Regions from separate parts of the Paenibacillus durus genome, predicted to be linked through region 2. Evidence: predicted binding sites of a transcription regulator. Region 2 holds the regulator's gene; the other holds the start of a gene.

Region 1 (3,415 bases), 880 kb from region 2:
TGTTCGGTTCATGGGCCAAAGATTGATAGGCTTCCTCGCTGAGCAAATCCGGCACATGCAGCAGCCTATAGTGAGCTCCAATCCGCTTTGCCATCGTCGAAGCAATCGTATTAGCCTGAAACTCAACGCTTTCTCCAAGGCCCCCGCGAGCAGGCACAATCAAGGCATCGCGGTAGGACGCAGATAGAGGAGCGGTCATCTGCTCCGCTAATTCATACAGCGTCGAGCCGCCGGTGACGGCAACCGTATCATCTGCACTAAGTACGCTGAGAAGCGCTTTCGCTCCAGCCCTCCCAAGCTCTCTCTTGGCAAATGTCGAGGCTTCGCAATCGCCCGGAACCACGATGACTTTCTTTAAACCGTAGCTCGAACGGATTTCCTCTTCCAGGTCATCCAAGCCAAACAGGCTCTTGGCCACAGGCTCCAGCAAGTCAAGCAGTTTCCGTCCGGCATCGCTGATGCGCATGCCAACACTCTCGATCTCGATGAGCCCCTGCGATTTCAGTAGGTCCGTTTCCGCGCGCAGCACCCGTTCGGTCATATCAAGTGAAGCGGCGAGCGTTCTGCGGCCGATAATATCGGATAACAGGATCTGGTGAAGAATCGTATATCGTCGTTTGAGGGTTTCCATGAGATCAGGCAGAAGCTGCTTTTGGATTTCTAATAAGTCACGCATGCTTTCACTCCTGCAACTTCGTCTTTCTCTTCTAACCCCTTCTCTATGGTCTTAAAACGTCCCGGGATAACTTTTTAAGTCCCACTAAGTATTTTACCCAAATATTCCTCTAAACGCAAGGGCTCCGAAAGTAGAATTCGCCCTCTCTTTTCTTCTTATACATGATCCTGTACATTTCGGAGGCCAAGAGCAGGTCCCTATAACCTATATCATGAATAAGAGTTGCATTAGCCGAAATTTTATATTATAATAATTTCTGTTGCGCCCGTGGTCCAATGGATATGACGTAGGCCTCCGAAGCCTGAGATCCAAGTTCGATTCTTGGCGGGCGCGCCACATTATTTGTTTAACCAAACCTCGATTATTTAACACAGAGCGCCATGGATTGGCGCTTTTTTTTTATGATGAGTTTGACTTTCTTTGACTTTTCGTTTGACTTTCTTTGACTTTTTGTTTGAATTTGTTTATCATGTGGGTAATACGGTAACAGTTAAGTAAAAATGCTATAACGAAATCCATTTTTGAAGTTCTAATTTAAGGAGGTTTTCCACGTGAGTTATATTCCTATGGTCGTAGAACAAAGCAGCCGAGGCGAGCGGGCTTATGACATTTATTCCCGCTTGTTGAAGGACCGCATCATTTTCCTTGGAACTGAGGTTAATGACGTGGTAGCCAATTCCATCATCGCACAAATGCTCTTCCTGGCCGCCGAGGACCCGGAAAAAGATATTTCTTTGTACATTAACAGCCCGGGCGGGTCCATCACCGCCGGCATGGCGATTTTTGATACGATGCAGTTCATCAAACCGGATGTCTCCACGATTTGCGTCGGACTTGCCGCTTCCATGGGCGCCTTCCTGCTTAACGCCGGAGCGAAGGGCAAGCGCTATGCGCTGCCGAACAGTGAAATTATGATTCATCAACCGCTGGGCGGTGCCCAAGGGCAAGCTACGGATATTGAAATTCGTGCCCGCCGCATCCTGAAAATGCGCGACAAACTGAACCGTATTTTGGCAGACCGCACCGGTCAACCGCTTGAGCGCATCGAGAAGGACACGGACCGCGACTACTTCATGAGTGCCGCGGATGCCGCTGAATACGGACTCGTTGATAAAGTTATCGAAAAACCGCAGTCTGTCAGCGTATAACCTGCCTGGTAAACCTTCACAAACACACAAACACCCCTTGCCCATGATCGTGAGCAAGGGGTGTTTTTCGTCCTTAAGTCCGGATCAGATTGCCATATCCAAGCTTGTGCAGCCGCTCGGCTATAGTACGGTAGCCTTTTCCGTTCGGATGAAGATCATCGATAGAGAGCAGTTCCCGCTCATGTCCGGCAAACGCTCCGTAAATATCGGCAAAGCCGCATACCCGGTTATTATACTGAGCCATTTGACGGTTGAACTGCCGTACCCATACCGAAGCCTCTGCCATCTGAGGATACGGATTGTATAATCCGACGATCCGGATAATGTAAGGCTTGCCCGACCCGGCCTTCGCCTTATAAATCTGCCCCATGATGCCGGCAAAATGCTGCCTGGATTCCCTCAGGGCAGTCTGGAAAATGGAAGATGGCGGATTAGAGTGTCCAGCCGCCGCTTTGGCGGCATGGATCAAATCGTTGCCGCCGATTGAAATCGTAATAATATCCGCCTCGCGAAGCGACTGGCGAAAGAGCGCGTTATACCGGACACGCTGCTCCAGTTCGGCTGTAGTCATGCCGTTGATCCCCAGATTCGTATAGGCGACAAAATTACAGAGCGAAACCTCCGACATTCGCCTATACACGGGAACAAAGCCGCTTCCGGGCATCGCTCCGAAGCCGGTCGTCAGTGAATCGCCGATCGCCGTATAGTTGTAAACCATGGCATCCCCCCCTCTCGCGCTATATAGCTCGGTCACCATTCAGCATATGAACGGCATGTGGCGCGCGCAACGGGGAAATATCCGGTATCAGAAAACTATTTCATGCCGGCGAACGGGCTGCTTCCATTCGGGAGCAGTTCTTTAAAGGCGAAGGTGAACTCCGGGAAGCCTGCGGCATATGGCGTATATTCATATAACTGGAAGAAGAGCACTACCCGGCCATCTTTAAGATAGAAATATTTCTCGGTATTCAGGCCGTTAAAGCCGCCAAAATAACCTTCATCCGCCTTGAGCTGCTTGCCGATCTTCTCATTTAGCAGCTTTTTGTAGTTCGGATTGGCTCCGAACAAATCGCCGAGCAGCAGGCGCTTACCGTCCTTAATCGAGAAAGTAAACGCCTGGCGTACCGTCATTCCGTGGGCGCCTCCGGTATAGCCGTATTGGCTCATGACCAGGCTAAGTACGCCATCCTGGTTATAGGTCACCACGTAATTCGAGTCGAATTCGTACGGACGGTCCTGTTCGCTTTTTTCGGCAATCGCCCGTCCGGCGTCGGCTGCAAAGCTCATAGCGGCCTTTTTTAGCGTATCATTGATGCTCTGCTGCGCAGACGCGCTCACAAGTCCCGAAATTTGCGGGTAATCCAGCTTGATGGCTGCTCCGTCCGTCTCCTTGGCGTATGTCTCCGTCATTACCGTCAGCGGGTTCAGCGTCCTGTTCATTACGTTCAGTCTGCCGGATGAGGCGTTAAAGTCTCCACGGTAGCCCAAATAGTCGCTGAGCAGACCGAATGGAACGTAGAGATGATTATTAAAATTGCGGCCTTCATACTCGTTGATGTAATAGCCGTTAACTGCAAGAGAAATTCCGTAT
Region 2 (3,415 bases):
GACATTCAGCTCATTGAGCACCGAGATGGATGGAGCTTTCAGAATTCCCAAATCCACGCCAAGCCGAATATCCGACAAACGTTGGGAAGCTTCTTTCAATTCCATTACGGCCGCATAGGACAAAATTCCGTAAGACCGCATAATGCGATCCGTGATCCGCAAGGCGGAATCATCCAGCAGCCGCTGGCGCGCATTACTTTCATGTTCGATAATCTGGACAGCCACACCATGCAAGTTGTCAATAATCTCTGCTTCGGTCTGCCCCAGTGTGATCTGATTGGAAATCTGAAAGACATTCCCGGCAGCTTCACTGCCTTCCCCGTAAATGCCTCTTGCCGTAAGCCCCACCTGATTGACAGCCGAGAGAATACGGCTGATCTGCTGGGTCATGACAAGCGCCGGAAGATGCATCATGACCGAAGCTCGAAGTCCTGTGCCGACATTGGTCGGGCAGCTGGTCAAATAGCCTCTTCTGTCATCAAAAGCGTAATCGACCGTCTCCTCGAAGATATCGTCGATCGCGGTCGCCCTTTCCCAGGCCTCCTGGACCTGAAATCCGGGAAACAGACATTGAATACGAAGATGGTCTTCTTCATTTATCATGATGCTGACCGACTCGTCTTCATTCAGCAGCACCGCCCCGCTGCGGGAATCATTGACAAGATTGGGACTGATCAGATGTTTCTCGACCAGTACCTTCTTATCCAATTCTTCCAGCTCGTCAAGCTTTAGCAGGTGAAACGTGCCGTATCCCGTCTCCTGATTCTGGTCAACAACCGGAGCCAGTACATCCAAGATTTCATCGGCCTGATTCTTTGTAGCCAGAAGAGGAAAAGGGTGATGCTGTATATTGCGGGCGATCCGCACACGCGTGCTGATTACAATCTCGGAGTGGCTGCCGCCGCTGCGCATCCATTCACTAAGCGCTTGTTCGGTAAACCGGAGATCTGGCATCGTGCATTCCCCCTATATATCTTAAGACTTTACTCTTGTGCAATTTCTTTTTCAAGTTTTCGAATCTGATCCCTAAGCTCAGCGGCTCTTTCGAACTCTTCCTGCGCGATTACTTGCTGAAGCTGTTCCTTCAATTCATCGATTTGCCGTTTGAATTGAATTTGCGCGCCGATGCGTTTGGGAATCTTCCCCACATGGCTCGTGTTGCCGTGCACTCTTTTGAAGAGCGGATCAAGACCCTTGTCAAAAAACTTATAGCAGGAGCTGCAGCCGAAGCGTCCGAGCTTGCTGAACTGTCTATAGGTCATGCCGCATTCCTCACAGCGAACCTCTTGAGGCTTTGCTTCAGGAGAGGATTTCCCCTTGCTTGACCCCTCCAGATCCAATAAACCCGAAAGCAGGCTGTGAATGGAGAATCCGCCCGACGTACCCGGTATTAATTCACCCTTTTCCCTTGCACAGTTCTCGCAAATATGAAATTCCGTCTTCTCTCCGTTCACAATCTTCGTGAAATGAAGCGTTGCCGGTCTGACACCGCACTCTTGGCAAAGCATATAACGAAATCCTCCCTTTAAGCGCCGAATTATTTGCTGAGCAATGAGATCAGCATCGCCTTCATCATTTTGGAACGAATTTCGTCCCGATGGGGGAGCTTAACTGCAATGCATTCACGCGAAATGGCGGCGCGCATAAGACAGGCTTCGCGTCTGGTCAAAAATCCGGCCTCTTCGAGCTGATAAATAAGCCCCTCAGCCGTACTCTGATCGATGCCCGAGCCAATTTTCTGGTTAAGATGCGTATGCAGCGCCGAGTGCTGCGGAAGCTCAATGCGCTGAATGCGGATATATCCGCCTCCGCCGCGTTTGCTCTCCACCAAATAGCCCTTTTCAAGTGTAAAGCGTGTGCTGATTACATAATTGATCTGGGAGGGTACGCAGGAAAAATGGTCCGCCAGATCGTTGCGTTGAATTTCCACTGTGCCTTCGGGACTTTCATGCAAAATATTCTTCAGATATTGTTCGATGATATCGGAGATATTGCGCATCACTCATCCTCCAGATTCAGAGCTTGCAGATGCAGCCGATGGCACTGTTCCCTCTTTCGGCCTTAACCTTTAAGGGAACTTTAACCAAAGTGCAAAGAGCCGAATCCCGTATAAAGCCGGCTGACAAGCCCGGATTTAGATTCTGTTCAAGCCCTACTAGTGTGGCCTAAACTGTATACCGCATACTTGAAAAAGCGAACGGGAACGAATAAGTAATCACCTGCTGTATGCTCTGTTGACTTTGACTTTCTTTGACTTTTTTTATTATTATAGCACATTCTTCCGAAATGCCAAGTCTTTGTTCAAAAAAAATCAAACAATGCCGTCCGGGCATACGGAATACGTTCCCCACCCTTTTCTCTAACGATACATTACCCATAAGCAGTCCCGCTTGATACAGGTTCATCGGCTTTTTGTAACCTGAAGCGCCAGGTTGCCTGAGAATCATGATCAGCATAACAAGTCCGCAGCCCAAAGCGTTATTTATTATGAAAAAAACGGCTATCGTCCTCTTTTCAAGACGGCAGCCGCTTTCTTCCAGTATTCAGTTCTCGGATTGCTGCGAATCCGCTATAAAATGTTGTTTCGGGCAAGATAAATTCTTGCTTCGAAGGGGCGCAGCCGCAGCGCCGTAAGCGGTTCTTCCGCCGGGGGATAATTGGCCAGCAGCAGGCTCGGCTCCGAGGTTGGTTCGCCCAGATCAACCATCTGCTCCCGCTCGGAGAAGTTGGTGACGACAAGCAGCGTCTCATCATTCAGCGTTCGCCTATATGCGAATACTTCAGAATGCTCCTCAAGCAGTGGACTATAATCGCCGTAGACGATCACATCATACCGTTTGCGCAGCCGGATTAGCTCACGGTAGTAATGCAGAACGGAATCAGGATCGGCGAGAGCCTTCTCCACGTTTACTTCCTTATAGTTAGGATTAACATCAATCCACGGCTGCACGGTTCCAAACCCGGCGTATACACTGTCATCCCACTGCATGGGCGTGCGGGCATTGTCCCGGCTTTTAAGGTAAATATCCCGCATCACCACTTCGTGGGAGCGGCCTTTGTTCTCGCATTCGATCCGGTAATAGTTAAGGGTCTCCACATCCCGGTAATCTTGAATGCTGTCAAAACGGATGTTGGTCATGCCGATTTCTTCGCCCTGATAAATGTAAGGAGAGCCTTGCAGCATATGAATGCAGGTGGCGAACATTTTGGCGCTTTCCACGCGGTAACGGGAGTCGTTGCCCCAACGCGAAACGACGCGCGGCTGATCATGATTATTCAGATAAAGTCCGATCCAGCCCTTGCCCTGCAGCATGAGCTGCCAGCGTGTAATAATTTGCTTAAAGGCCGGCAGGGAGAACGGAATGGTCTCCCAGCGTCCGCCCGGGCCGTTATCGACATCCATATGCTCAAAATA

What was found. Region 2 encodes CtsR, which represses protease genes until heat stress. Its sites were predicted from a motif close to ATGGTCAATAAAGGTCAAACA; they were not measured.
Region 1: clpP (ATP-dependent Clp endopeptidase proteolytic subunit ClpP) is a predicted target of CtsR. The motif match lies at 1,106-1,126, and genes of this name have one in related genera.

What each region holds. Positions count from the first base shown of each region.
Region 1 is NZ_CP009288.1:176,555-179,969, reverse strand. It holds gene PDUR_RS00890 (sugar-binding transcriptional regulator) at 1-676, opposite strand, end outside; tRNA gene PDUR_RS00885 (tRNA-Arg) at 938-1,012, shown strand; gene clpP (ATP-dependent Clp endopeptidase proteolytic subunit ClpP) at 1,228-1,824, shown strand; gene PDUR_RS00875 (GDSL-type esterase/lipase family protein) at 1,898-2,542, opposite strand; gene PDUR_RS00870 (DUF3298 and DUF4163 domain-containing protein) at 2,638-3,415, opposite strand, start outside.
Region 2 is NZ_CP009288.1:5,334,783-5,338,197, forward strand. It holds gene PDUR_RS23625 (protein-arginine kinase McsB) at 1-954, opposite strand, end outside; gene PDUR_RS23630 (protein-arginine kinase activator protein McsA) at 984-1,508, opposite strand; gene PDUR_RS23635 (CtsR family transcriptional regulator) at 1,538-1,999, opposite strand; gene PDUR_RS23645 (glycoside hydrolase family 13 protein) at 2,570-3,415, opposite strand, start outside.